Regions from separate parts of the Nocardioides sp. LHG3406-4 genome, predicted to be linked through region 2. Evidence: predicted binding sites of a transcription regulator. Region 2 holds the regulator's gene; the other holds the start of a gene.
What was found. Region 2 encodes LexA, which represses DNA repair genes until DNA is damaged. Its sites were predicted from a motif close to TCGAACANNTGTTCGA; they were not measured.
Positions count from the first base shown of each region.

Region 1 (6,345 bases), on a different contig from region 2:
CGGATCCGGGCGCTGCTCTCACTCGGTGTCCTGCTCGGCCTCGGCGCCACGAGCACGATGGCCGCTTGGACCGACGACGCCTCCGCCACCTCGGGAGCCTTCGTCACCGGGACGCTCGACCTCAAGCTAGGTGACCCGGCCGTGGACGACAATCCGCCCGAGTTCTCCACCGTCTTCTCGATGGCAGACATGGCGCCCGGATCGTCGAAGGACGCCGTGTTGCGCGTTGTCAACTCCGGCAGTCTGCCGTTCACGTTCACCGCCTCCAGTGCGGCGACGAACAGCGGAGGAGGCGCCGACCAGCTGGGCTCGGCCCTGCGGCTTGCGGTGTACCCCAGCAGCAGCGCCGGTGCGTGCACGGGGGCTGCGATCGTGCCCGACGGCCCCGCCAACGGTCCGCTCCTGCCAGCGCAACCTGCACTCGCGGACGGCGCGACTCGGGACCTGTGCTTCCAGGCCACCCTGCCGGCGACCGCGGTCTCGGCGCTGCAAGACACGACGAGCATCGTGACCATCACCCTCATCGCCACCACCAGCTGAGCCACGACCGTCCAGGAGAGCGCGACCATGATCCGACCGACCCACATCGCCCGAGAGGTGTTGCTCACCGTGGGAGCTGTCCTGGGAGTGGTGTGTGTGCTCGCGACGGTGGCTGCATTGGCGTTCGGGGTGACGCCGCTCGTCTTCCGTTCGGGCTCGATGGCACCCACGATCCCGACCGGGTCGCTTGCGCTGGCCCGCGACATCCCCGCCACCGACGTCAAGGTCGGCGACGTCGTGAGCGTGCCCAGAGAGGGCACCCGGATCAGTCATCGGGTCACCATCGTGGAGCCCGGCAGTCTCGGGGGGCGCACCCAGTTGACGCTGCGTGGGGATGCCAACGAGCTGGCCGACGCCACGCCGTACGTCGTGGAGCGAGTGGACCTGGTCTTCTTCCATGTCGATGGACTGGGCTACGCCGTCGCCTGGCTGTCGAGCCCGGCCGCAGCGTTCGTCGGTGGCGGACTGGCCGTGCTGTTGGTGATGTTGGCCTTTCGGCGCGGCCCGGGCGCTCCGCGCCGCCGTCGCACGTCCGGACCGGCCGCCACCCTGCTCGCGGTCACCCTTTTCACTGTGGTGGGAGGGGCTGGTGCCAGCCGTGTCGACGGGACGTTCGCGGCGTTCACCGACAGCGCCGGGGCACCCGGTGGCGCGTTTGCGACGACGAGCGTGCCACCGCCTGCCAGCTTCACCTGCGGCACGCTCGGCTTCTTGTCCGTACGCTTCAACTGGACCGCGGTGCCGGGAGCAACGAGCTACACCGTCCACTCCGGCCTCGGGGGCGACCAGACGCAGACCGTCACGGGCACGACCATCACCCTGAACTCGGCGCTCGACGGCGGGACCGCTTGGGTGGAGGCGAACCGGAGCTACGGCTCGACGACCTGGACCTCGGCCCCGTCGCAGACGCACGGCTACACGGTTGCGGTGCTGAGCCTCTGCGTCTGACGACTACGATCCCCGGGTGCCTGCCCCCACCATCGGCGTCTTCGCGCTCCAGGGCGACGTCCGCGAACACCTCCGCGTGCTGACGGATCTCGGCGCTCGCGCCGTCGGCGTACGCCGCCCGTCCGAGCTGGCGGCCTGCCACGGCCTGGTCCTCCCGGGCGGTGAGTCCACCACCATGGTCAAGCTCGCGCGCACGTTCGACCTGGTCGAGCCGCTCCGCGAGCGGATCGCCGGCGGGATGCCGACCTTCGGCACGTGCGCGGGCATGATCCTGCTCGCCGACCGCATCCTCGACGGCATCGCGGGCCAGGAGACCCTGGGCGGCCTCGACGTGACCGTGCGCCGCAACGCGTTCGGACGGCAGGTGGACTCGTTCGAGGGCGGGCTCGAGTTCGCCGGGCTCGACGCACCCGTCCAGGCGGTGTTCATCCGGGCGCCGTGGGTGGAGGAGGCGGGCCCCGGCGTGCAGGTCCTTGCCACCGTCCCGGCCGGACCCGCGATGGGTAGGATCGTGGCGGTCCGCGAAGGGCACCTGATGGCCACGTCCTTCCACCCCGAGGTGGCCACGGACGATCGCGTCCACCGCTCCTTCGTGCACCTCGTCACGCAGTCGTAGGAAGGGAACACCCGATGTCAGGCCACTCCAAGTGGGCGACGACCAAGCACAAGAAGGCGGTCGTCGACGCCAAGCGCGGCAAGCTCTTCGCGAAGATGATCAAGAACATCGAGGTCGCCGCCCGGATGGGCGGGGGAGACCCGGCCGGCAACCCGACGCTGTACGACGCCATCCAGAAGGCCAAGAAGTCCTCGGTCCCCAACGACAACATCGACCGCGCGGTCAAGCGCGGATCCGGTGCGGAGACGGGCGGCGCCGAGTACCAGACGATCATGTACGAGGGCTACGGCCCGTCCGGCGTCGCGATGCTCATCGAGTGCCTCACCGACAACCGCAACCGGGCGGCGATGGAGGTCCGCACCGCCATGACCCGCAACGGCGGCTCGCTGGCCGACCCCGGTTCGGTGTCCTTCCTCTTCAACCGCAAGGGCGTCGTGCTCGTGCCGGTCGAGCAGGAGGGCAGGCAGGTCACTGAGGACGACGTCCTGGAGGCGACGCTCGAGGCGGGCGCCGACGCGGTCAACGACCTGGGTGAGTCCTTCGAGGTCGTCTCCGAGCCCACCGACCTGGTGGCCGTGCGCACGGCCCTGCAGGCGGCCGGGGTCGACTACGACTCCGCCGAGGCGTCGTTCGTGCCCGACCTGCAGGTCGAGCTCGACAAGGACGGCGCGGCCAAGGTGTTCCGCCTTGTCGACGCCCTCGAGGACCTCGACGACGTGCAGAACGTCTTCGCCAACTTCGACGTGCCCGACGCCGTGATGGCCGAGCTCGACGCCTGACCGGCGGGTCGGCCTCCCGCACGCGTGTCGTCCGGCGTACGCCGCGTCGGCCGGGTTAGCGTGTCTCCCGAACACACGTTCGGACATGCCGGACGGTTCGGCAGGTGGAGGAGACGCGCATGCGGGTGCTCGGGATCGATCCCGGCCTGACCAGGTGCGGCATCGGCGTCGTGGACGGTGAGGTCGGTCGTCCCCTCACGCTCGTCGACGTCAACGTGATCCGCACCTCCGCCGATCGTCCCGTCGCCGAGCGACTCGTCACGATCGAGAAGGGCATCGACGCTTGGCTCGACGACTACGCGCCCGACGCGGTGGCCGTGGAGCGCGTCTTCGCCCGCTCCGACTCGAGCACGATCATGGGGACCGCGCAGGCCAGCGGCATCGCCATGGTCGCCGCCGCCCGTCGCGGGCTGCCGATCGCGCTGCACACCCCGTCGGAGGTCAAGGCCGCCGTCTCCGGCAGCGGGCGTGCCGACAAGGCCCAGGTCACGGCCATGGTCACCCGCATCCTGCGACTCGATGCGCCGCCGAAGCCGGCCGACGCCGCCGACGCGCTGGCCCTGGCCATCACCCACATCTGGCGAGGGGGCGCGCAGGCCCGCATCGACGCCGCTATGGCTCGCCAGCAGCTCGCGCTCGCCGCACACCAGAGGAGCAGCCGCCGATGATCGCGTTCGTCCGTGGAGAGGTAGCCGCCGTCACGTTGAGCTCGGCGGTCGTCGAGGTCGGCGGGATCGGCCTCGAGCTGATGTGCACGCCCGCCACCCTCGCCACCCTCCGCACCGGCCAGCGCGCGACGCTGCCCACCAGCATGGTGGTGCGCGAGGACTCGCTGACCCTCTTCGGCTTCCTCGACGACGACGAGAAGTCGACCTTCGAGCTCGTGCAGACCGCGTCGGGGGTCGGGCCCAAGCTCGCCCAGGCGATGGTCGCCGTACTCCCTCCCGACGACCTGCGGCGCGCCGTGGCGTCCGAGGACGTCGCGACGCTCACCAAGGTCCCCGGCATCGGCCAGAAGGGTGCCCAGCGGATCATCCTCGAGCTGCGCGACCGCCTCGGGGCGCCCGCTGCGGCCGTGCACGCCGGAAGCGCGGTCCCGGCCGCCACGTGGCGCGACCAGGTGCAACAGGGACTGGTCGGCCTGGGCTGGTCGGCGAAGGAGGCCGACCAGGCCGTCGACGCCGTGGCCGACCAGGCTGACGTGGCCGGCGACACCCCCGACGTCGGTGCTCTGCTGCGCGCCGCCCTCCGCACCCTGAGCAAGGCATGAGGAGCGAGCCCGAGATGTACGACGACCAGCTGGGCGCCGCCGAGGAGGAGCACCTCCGCTCGCTCACCGTCGCCGAGGCCGACGGCGACGAGCGCGCGGTCGAGGCGGCCCTGCGGCCGCGCAGCCTCGACGAGGTCGTCGGGCAGGTGCGGGTGCGCAACCAGCTCGGGCTCGTGCTCGAGGCAGCCCGGCAGCGCGGCCGCGCTCCCGATCACGTGCTCCTCTCCGGGCCACCAGGGCTCGGCAAGACGACGCTGGCGATGATCATCGCCGCGGAGATGTCCACGCCCCTGCGGCTGACCAGCGGCCCGGCCATCACGCACGCCGGCGACCTCGCCGCGATCCTCTCCGGACTCAACGAGGGAGACGTGCTCTTCGTCGACGAGATCCACCGGATGTCCCGGCCCGCCGAGGAGATGCTCTACATGGCGATGGAGGACTTCCGCGTCGACGTCGTCATCGGCAAGGGGCCCGGTGCCACGGCGATCCCGCTGGACATCCCGTCGTTCACCCTGGTCGGCGCCACCACCCGGGCCGGCCTGCTGCCCGGCCCGCTGCGTGACAGGTTCGGCTTCACCGCGCACCTGGAGTTCTACGAGCCGCACGAGCTCGACCGCATCGTCCAGCGCTCGGCCGGTCTGCTCGACGTCGACGTCCGGCCCGACGGCACCAGCGAGATCGCCTCGCGCTCGCGCGGCACGCCACGCATCGCCAACCGGCTGCTGCGCCGGGTCCGTGACTTCGCGCAGGTGCGCGCCGACGGTGTGGTGACCCTTGACGTGGCGCGCGCGGCGCTCGAGCTCTACGAGGTCGACGAGGCCGGGCTCGACCGCCTCGACCGGGGCGTGCTCGACGTGCTGTGCCGCCGGTTCGGCGGCGGACCGGTCGGCGTCTCCACGCTCGCGGTGGCGGTCGGGGAGGAGCGCGAGACGGTCGAGGAGGTGGCCGAGCCGTTCCTGGTGCGCTGCGGCTACCTCGCCCGCACCCCGCGGGGCCGGGTGGCCACGGCCGCTGCGTGGCGCCACCTCGGGCTCGCCGTGCCCGCAGGCGCCGGGATCGGCGATGCCACGCTGTTCGAGGAGCTGGACACGCCCTAGGTTCCGCGCCGCAAGGTGTCGCGGCGTACACTCCGTCGTTGGTCGGCCTGTGTGGGGAAAACCCCGCCAATCGGTGGCCGCCACTCCATGTCGTGATCGCGAGGAACTGCTGTGCCGGAGCTCGCCTCCCTTCTGCCCATCGTGGCCATTGCCCTGATCTTCTGGTTGCTGATAGTGCGCCCTGCGTCGCGCCGCCAGAAGGAGGTCGCCCGTCTCCAGTCCGGGCTCGACACCGGTGACAAGGTGATGCTCAGCGCCGGCATCTACGGCGTCATCACGGCCGCCACCGACGACCGCGTGCACGTGCAGATCGCCGACGGCGTCGTCGTCGAGGTGGCGCGTGCCGCCGTCGCCGCGGTCGACCGGATCGACGCCTCCGACGACGCGTCCGGCTCCGACGACCCGACCGCCCCGCCGACCGCGGGCGAGGCCTGACATGGCGACCCGGACCAAGGGCTACCGGCCCGGGCGCACCCTCGTGGCGTACTTCGCCGGGCTCGCCATCCTGTTCGGGCTGGTCGCGCTCGGGGGCGCCTGGAAGCCCGAGCTCGGACTCGACCTCCAGGGCGGCACCCGGATCACGCTGATCGCCAAGGGCAACCCGGACGCGGCCAACCTCGAGGAGGCCCGCAAGATCATCGACCAGCGGGTCAACGGCTCCGGTGTCAGCGAGGCCGAGGTCGTCACCGAGGGCAGCGGGATCATCGTCGTGGAGATCCCCGGCGAGAACCGGCGCGACCTCGTGGAGACCGTGGAGCGCCAGGCACAGCTGCGCTTCCGGCTCGTGGCCCTGAGCGCCCAGGGCGTCGGTGCCCAGCCGACCGATCCCACCACTCCCGACACCCCGGGCGACGGCGTGCTCGCGCCGCCGAAGCCGACGCCGAGCACCAAGCCGGGAGACGGCAAGACTGGCAGCCAGTCGGGCGACGAGCCCGGCGGGGAGCCGACGGCCACCCCCAAGAACCGGGTTCCCTACGCCTGGGCCGACGGGGAGTCCCCGACGCCCAGCGATCCTCCGGCCACCCCGTCCGACGACTCGACCGTCGTCGTGCCGAGCGACGGTGCGACCGGCGGCGGCGGCGAGGCGTCGGTCGA
Region 1 covers NZ_JAFCWV010000005.1:145,096-151,440, reverse strand. The annotation lists gene ACP7BP_RS17560 (SipW-dependent-type signal peptide-containing protein) at 1-540, shown strand, start outside; gene ACP7BP_RS17555 (signal peptidase I) at 568-1,488, shown strand; gene pdxT (pyridoxal 5'-phosphate synthase glutaminase subunit PdxT) at 1,505-2,104, shown strand; gene ACP7BP_RS17545 (YebC/PmpR family DNA-binding transcriptional regulator) at 2,119-2,883, shown strand; gene ruvC (crossover junction endodeoxyribonuclease RuvC) at 3,003-3,551, shown strand; gene ruvA (Holliday junction branch migration protein RuvA) at 3,548-4,153, shown strand; gene ruvB (Holliday junction branch migration DNA helicase RuvB) at 4,150-5,250, shown strand; gene yajC (preprotein translocase subunit YajC) at 5,362-5,685, shown strand; gene secD (protein translocase subunit SecD) at 5,687-6,345, shown strand, end outside.
Region 1: a site for LexA is predicted at 2,951-2,966, ahead of ruvC (crossover junction endodeoxyribonuclease RuvC). Genes of this name have one in related genera too.

Region 2 (6,345 bases):
CGACTTCGCGATCGCCCTGCTGCTCGGTCTCGTGATCGGCACCTACTCCTCGGTGTTCACCGCGACCCCGATGGTGACCTACCTCCAGGAGCGGTGGCCGATGTCGCGGGCCGCGAAGGTAGGCCGGACCCGCCGGGCCGAGGACTCCGGCGCAGTGATCTGAGCCTCTGTGCTCGGGCCGCGGCGTACTCTCCTCCCATGACCCTGCTCATCATCCTGCTCGTCGTCGTGGGCGCAGTCGTGGCCTGGAAGTTCCGCGTGCCGCTCCTGGCGAAGATTTTCGGTCAGTCCGAGAGCCGCGTCGACCGGCAGCTCAACCGCAAGCGCTGACCCGCGCCCTGGTGCCGGCGCCCGCGAGGTAGTCCGGTGCAAAATCGGCCTGTGTGCAGCTCAGCACCCCTGATCTGCACCGGACTACCCCCCGGACTGTGCCGAGCCGACGCGCGTGGGCAGGTCAGCCAGACGCCAGTCGCGACAGCGCCTTGCGCACCACCGCCGGGTCGGTGGTCGTCCACATCGGGGGCAGGCTCGCCTTGAGGAAGCCGCCGTAGCGTGCGGTTGACAGTCGTGGGTCGAGTACGGCGACCACGCCGCGGTCGGTGGTCGTGCGGATGAGGCGGCCGGACCCCTGGGCGAGCAGGAGAGCCGCGTGGGTGGCCGCGACCTGCATGAAGCCGTTGCCGCCGGCCTTGTCGGCGGCCCGCTGGCGCGCCGACATGAGCGGGTCGTCGGGGCGGGGGAACGGGATCCGGTCGATGATCACGAGCTGGCAGGTCTCGCCGGGCACGTCGAGGCCCTGCCACAGCGACAGGGTGCCGAAGAGGCAGGTGTGCGGGTCGTCCACGAACTGCCGCGCCAGCTCGGGCAACTGGGCGTCGCCCTGGGCCAGGGTCGTGAGGTGGGGGAGCCGCTCGCGCATCGCCTCCGCCGCGGCCTCGGCGGCCCGGCGTGAGGAGAACAGGCCCAGGGTGCGGCCCTCCGCGGCGTCGACCAGCTCGGCGATCTCGTCGAGCTGCGCAGTGCCGAGGCCGTCACGGCCCGGTGGCGGCAGGTGGCGCGCGACGTAGAGGATCGCCTGCTGGCCGTAGTCGAACGGCGACCCGACGTCGATGCCGCGCCAGGGCAGCACGCCGTCGGCGCGCTCGACTGGCTCGGAGAGCACTCGCTCCGAGGGCTTGAGCCCGAGCGACGTGGCGACCGCGCTGAAGTCGCCGCCGAGCATCAAGGTGGCGGAGGTGAAGACCACGGTCTTGTCGGTGAGCAGCTTGTCGCGCATCGGGCCCCACACCTGCAACGGCGCGACGCAGAGCCGGGCCGGCATCCGGTCGCGGGCCTCGTTGAGCCAGAGCACGTCGGCCTCGACGTGGGCAGCCATGCGCTCGACGGTGGCGAAGACGTCCTGTGCGAAGCCCTTGGCCTGCGTGCGGCCGGCGTCGGCCTCGCCGGCACCGGCGGCCTCCTTCGGGAAGGCCGAGACGAGCGCGCGGGCGGCGTCTCGGACCAGCGCGAGGGCGTCGGCGAGCTGCTCGCCCAGGGTGTCGATGCGGCCCGGCTCGGTGCGCGAGAGCGCGTCGGCGAGAGCGTCGCCCGCGTCAGCGAGGTCGTCGGCCTGGGATCCCTCGATGTGGCGCTGCGCCCGGCGGGCGGCGCGCTCGACGTCGTTGGCCGACAGCTCGTCGGTGGCGGCCTGCGTGACGCGGGCCGTGAGCTCGTGCGCCTCGTCGATCACCACCGCGTCGTAGTCGGGGATCATCGGCACCCCCTCGATCGCGTCGATCGCGAGCAGCGAGTGGTTGGTGACGATGAGGTGGGACCGCTGGGCCTTCTCCTTGGCCCGCTCCGCGAAGCACTCCTGCGCGAAGGGGCACTTGGTGGCGCCCAGGCACTCGCGGTGGTTGACGCTGACCTGCCGCCAGACCCGGTCGGTGTGCCGCGGGGCGTTGTCGCGCTCGCCGCTGCCGCCGGCCTTGCTCTCCTCCTCGGCCCACTCGCGCAGCTTGACCACCTCGCCGCCCAGGGACCCGGTCGGCACGTCGACGAGCACGCCCTGGTCGTCGGGGACGCCCTCGCGGATCCGGTGGAGGCAGGCGTAGTTGGAACGGCCCTTCAACACGGCGTACGACGTGTCGAGGGTGCCGCCGACCGCCTCGACCAGCCGGGGCAGGTCGCGCTCGACGAGCTGGTGCTGGAGGGCGAGCGTCGCGGTCGCGACGACGACGCGCTTGCCGTGGAGCAGGCTCGGGACCAGGTAGCCGAGCGACTTGCCGGTGCCGGTGCCGGCCTGGACGAGCAGGTGCTCGCCGCCCTCCATGGCCTCGACGACCGCCTCGGCCATCTGCACCTGACCGTCTCGCTGCTCACCGCCGAGCGCCGCGACCGCCTGGGCCAGCACCTCGCGCACCCGGCTGTCCGGGTGGTCCGAGATGTCGTCCTGAGCGCTCACCAGGGCACCCTATGTGCAGCCGCCGACAGCCGCCGGAACGCCGCGGCGTACCGGCGCCGAAGGGTGCGTCACACCCGACGCAGGACCGCCGTGACGATGCCGAGGATGCTGGCGTCGGTGCCGTCGATCGGGTCGTAGGCGTCGTTGTGGGGGAGCAGCCAGACCTGGCCGTCCTTGCGCTGCAGCGTCTTGACGGTGGCCTCCCCGTCGATGAGGGCGGCCACGATCTGGCCGTTCTCGGCGGTCTGCTCCTGACGGATCACGACGTAGTCGCCGTTGCAGATGGCCGCGTCGATCATCGAGTCGCCGGACACCTGGAGGAGGAAGAGGGTGCCCTCGCCGACCAGCGAACGGGGCAGCGGCATGACCTCTTCGACGCGCTCGTCGGCCAGGATCGGGCCACCGGCCGCGATGCGTCCGACCATGGGGACGTAGGTGGCCGCCGGCATGGCGTCGCCGATGCCGGACTCGTCGACAGCGGTCTCCTCCACGTGGGAGATCGACCGGCGCGCGGCCATCACCTCGGGCAGGAAGACCTCGAGGGCCCGGGGGCGGTTGGGATCGCGCTTGAGGAAGCCCTTCTCCTCCAGCGTCTTGAGCTGGTGGGCGACGCTGCTCGAGCTCGTCAGCCCGACGACCTCGCCGATCTCGCGCATGCTGGGCGGGTAGCCGCGCATCTCGATGGAGTCCTTGATCGTGGCCAGGACGCGCTGCTGGCGGGGGGTCAGTCCGGTGGCGTCAGGGGGCCCGTCGGGCAGCTCGAGCACCTTCTTGCCGGTGCCGCTCGTCTTGGCCATGGGTCCTCCTGGGTGACAGCTGGTGGTTCGTCTCGCCGGTCGCCTCACCGTAGACCGATCCCGACCCGACTTCAAACAAGTGTTCGAACAGGCGTGTCGTGATCTGGCCCTCGACCCGCCGCGACACGCTTCGAACACTCGTTCGGGCAGATGCTTGATTCGTTCGAACACATGCTCTAACGTCGTACACATGTTCGATCGAACGTCTGATCGAGCCACCGAGAGTGTCGGTGCTCGCCACTAGACATCGACTGAGACGAGACAGGCAGATCACGACAGGCAGATCACGACAGGCAGATCACCCCCTTCCCCAGGAGGTCCAGATGAGCACCATGACCACCACGCTGAGCCCGGCCCTGACGCTGACGCCGGTCCGCGACGTGCGTACGCCGTCACGACGCACCGCCGGCCACCTGCGCCTCACCCGGCGCGGACGTCTCGTCGTCCTCCTGGCGGCGCTGGCCGTGGTGCTGATGCTCGGCGTGCTCTTCGGGTCCGGCTCGGTGGCGACCGACGAGGCCGGCACGCCCGAGCCGACGCGCGTCGTCATGGTGGGTCAGGGCGAGACGCTGTGGGGCATCGCCTCTGAGGCGGCGGGCGACGGCAGCACCCGCGACATGGTCGCCAGGATCGAGCGGCTCAACGCGCTCGAGACCGCGATGGTCACCGCCGGTCAGAAGCTGCGGGTCCCCACCTCCGACTGACCCTCCAGATGATCACCCAGACCTACAACTGAATACTCCACCAGCCGCTTCGACCCCGGCTGGTGGGCCGGGGAAGACGGAGGGCGGGCCATCACGGCCCGCCCTTCGCGGCGTCCGGGCGCGTCAGGTCGGGCGCGTCAGGTCAGGCGCGTCAGGCTCAGCGGGCGGCTCGCCGGCCGCCGGGCGGCCGCGGAGCAGCGTGCTCGTCGTCCACCTTGTCGGCCCGGGACCACCCGAGCACCCTCTGCAGGCGGCTGACCAGCATCAGCCCGGCGAACAGGCAGGCCACCGCGCCCAGCGAGGCCAGGCCCAGCAGCCACCAGGCGGAGCGTTCCCCGGCGCGCGCGGAGCCGCCGAAGTCGATGGCGACGTAGACCAGATAGCCCCAGGCGACCACCAGGAGGGTGATGGCGAGTGAGTGCACCAGAACGGCCGGTCGGAACGCCCGCGCGGGCCTCTCCGCCCGGCGCGACCCGCCCCGCTTCCCCGTCACGGAAGCCATTGTGTCCGATGCCCGCGAGGCGCACGACACGCCGCCGTCCCAGACCGGTCACGAGTGCCCATCGGGCCCCTGACCTGCGGCTTCTCGTGCGCCGTCGGAGATGTCCGAAATCTCGGCGCGTCCTTCTTGCCAACCCTGGGCGCGCGACGTACGGTTACCACTACATCTAGGACTTACACCGTTGTAGTTATCCACATCTAGTGCACAGGCACCGGGTGTCCGGCTCACAGCACGTGCCAGTTCTTCCACAGGAAACAGACCGTCTTCCACAGGCGTTACACCTACATCAGGGTGTTTCAGGGCGCCCGGGTGACGAGCGCGTCGCATGCGAGAGGAGGCCGCGAGATGCACTGCCCGTACTGCCGCACCACCGACACCCGGGTCATCGACTCGCGCGTCTCCGACGACGGCGGCCAGATCCGCCGCCGGCGCACCTGCCAGGACTGCGGCAAGCGCTTCAGCACCGTCGAGCAGATGCAGCTGGTCGTGCTCAAGCGCTCCGGCGCCACCGAGCCCTTCACCCGGGACAAGGCCATCACCGGCGTGCGGAAGGCCTGCAAGGGCCGTCCGGTCTCCGAGGACCAGCTGGCCTGCCTGGGCCAGGCCGTCGAGGACACCCTGCGCAGCGAGGGGTTCGCCGAGGTGCCCGCCCACGAGGTCGGGCTGGCGATCCTGGCACCGCTGCGCGAGCTGGACGAGGTGGCCTACCTGCGCTTCGCCAGTGTCTACCGCGCCTTCGAGTCCGCCGACGACTTCGAGGACGAGATCGCCATGCTGCGCGCCGAGCGCGCCGTACCCCCCGCACCCGAGGCCGCAGACGCGGTCCTGGTGGAGACGGGCTGACCACAGACTGCCCGGCACGTAGTGGGGAAGCTGCGTGCCGGGCGCACCACATCGGCGACCGCGTCACGGCCGTCACAGTTGATGAACCATTCACGGGATCACGAGGAGAACAATGACCGAGACGGTGAACACCGGCGCCGCGCAGGACTCATCGAGTCAGGGCTCACGTAAGCAGGCGGGAGTGCGCATCGAGCGGGTCTTCTCGACCGAGGGCGTGCACCCCTACGACGAGCTCACCTGGGAGCGTCGCGACGTCGTCCAGACCAACTGGAAGAGCGGCGAGACCGTCTTCGAGCAGCGCGGTGTGGAGTTCCCGGACTTCTGGAGCGTCAACGCCTCGACGATCGTCACCACCAAGTACTTCCGCGGCGCCGTCGGCACCGACGCGCGCGAGTGGAGCCTCAAGCAGCTCGTCGACCGGGTCGTGAAGACCTACCGCAAGGGCGGTGAGGACCACGGCTACTTCACGACCCCCGCCGACGCCGAGCTCTTCGAGCACGAGCTCACCTGGCTGCTGGTCAACCAGTACTTCTCCTTCAACTCTCCCGTGTGGTTCAACGTCGGCACCCCCTCGCCGCAGCAGGTCAGCGCCTGCTTCATCCTCTCGGTCGACGACTCGATGGACTCGATCCTCAACTGGTACAAGGAGGAGGGCTTCATCTTCAAGGGCGGCTCCGGTGCCGGCCTCAACCTCTCCCGCATCCGCTCCTCCAAGGAGCTGCTGAGCAGCGGCGGCACCGCGTCCGGCCCGGTCTCCTTCATGCGCGGCGCCGACGCCTCCGCCGGTACCATCAAGTCCGGCGGCGCGACCCGCCGGGCGGCCAAGATGGTCGTCCTGGACGTCGACCACCCCGACATCGTCGAGTTCGTCGAGACCAAGGCGCGCGAGGAGGACAAGATCCGCGCGCTGCGCGACGCCGGCTTCGACATGGACCTCGGCGGCGCCGACATCACCTCGGTGCAGTACCAGAACGCCAACAACTCCGTCCGGGTCAGCGACGAGTTCATGCGCGCGGTCGAGGACGGCACGTCGTTCGGCCTGCGCTCGCGCTCGAC
Region 2 covers NZ_JAFCWV010000001.1:524,303-530,647, reverse strand. The annotation lists gene secD (protein translocase subunit SecD) at 1-163, shown strand, start outside; gene ACP7BP_RS02510 (hypothetical protein) at 199-330, shown strand; gene ACP7BP_RS02505 (ATP-dependent DNA helicase) at 455-2,443, opposite strand; gene lexA (transcriptional repressor LexA) at 2,512-3,240, opposite strand; gene ACP7BP_RS02495 (LysM peptidoglycan-binding domain-containing protein) at 3,564-3,944, shown strand; gene ACP7BP_RS02490 (hypothetical protein) at 4,102-4,437, opposite strand; gene nrdR (transcriptional regulator NrdR) at 4,792-5,289, shown strand; gene ACP7BP_RS02480 (vitamin B12-dependent ribonucleotide reductase) at 5,402-6,345, shown strand, end outside.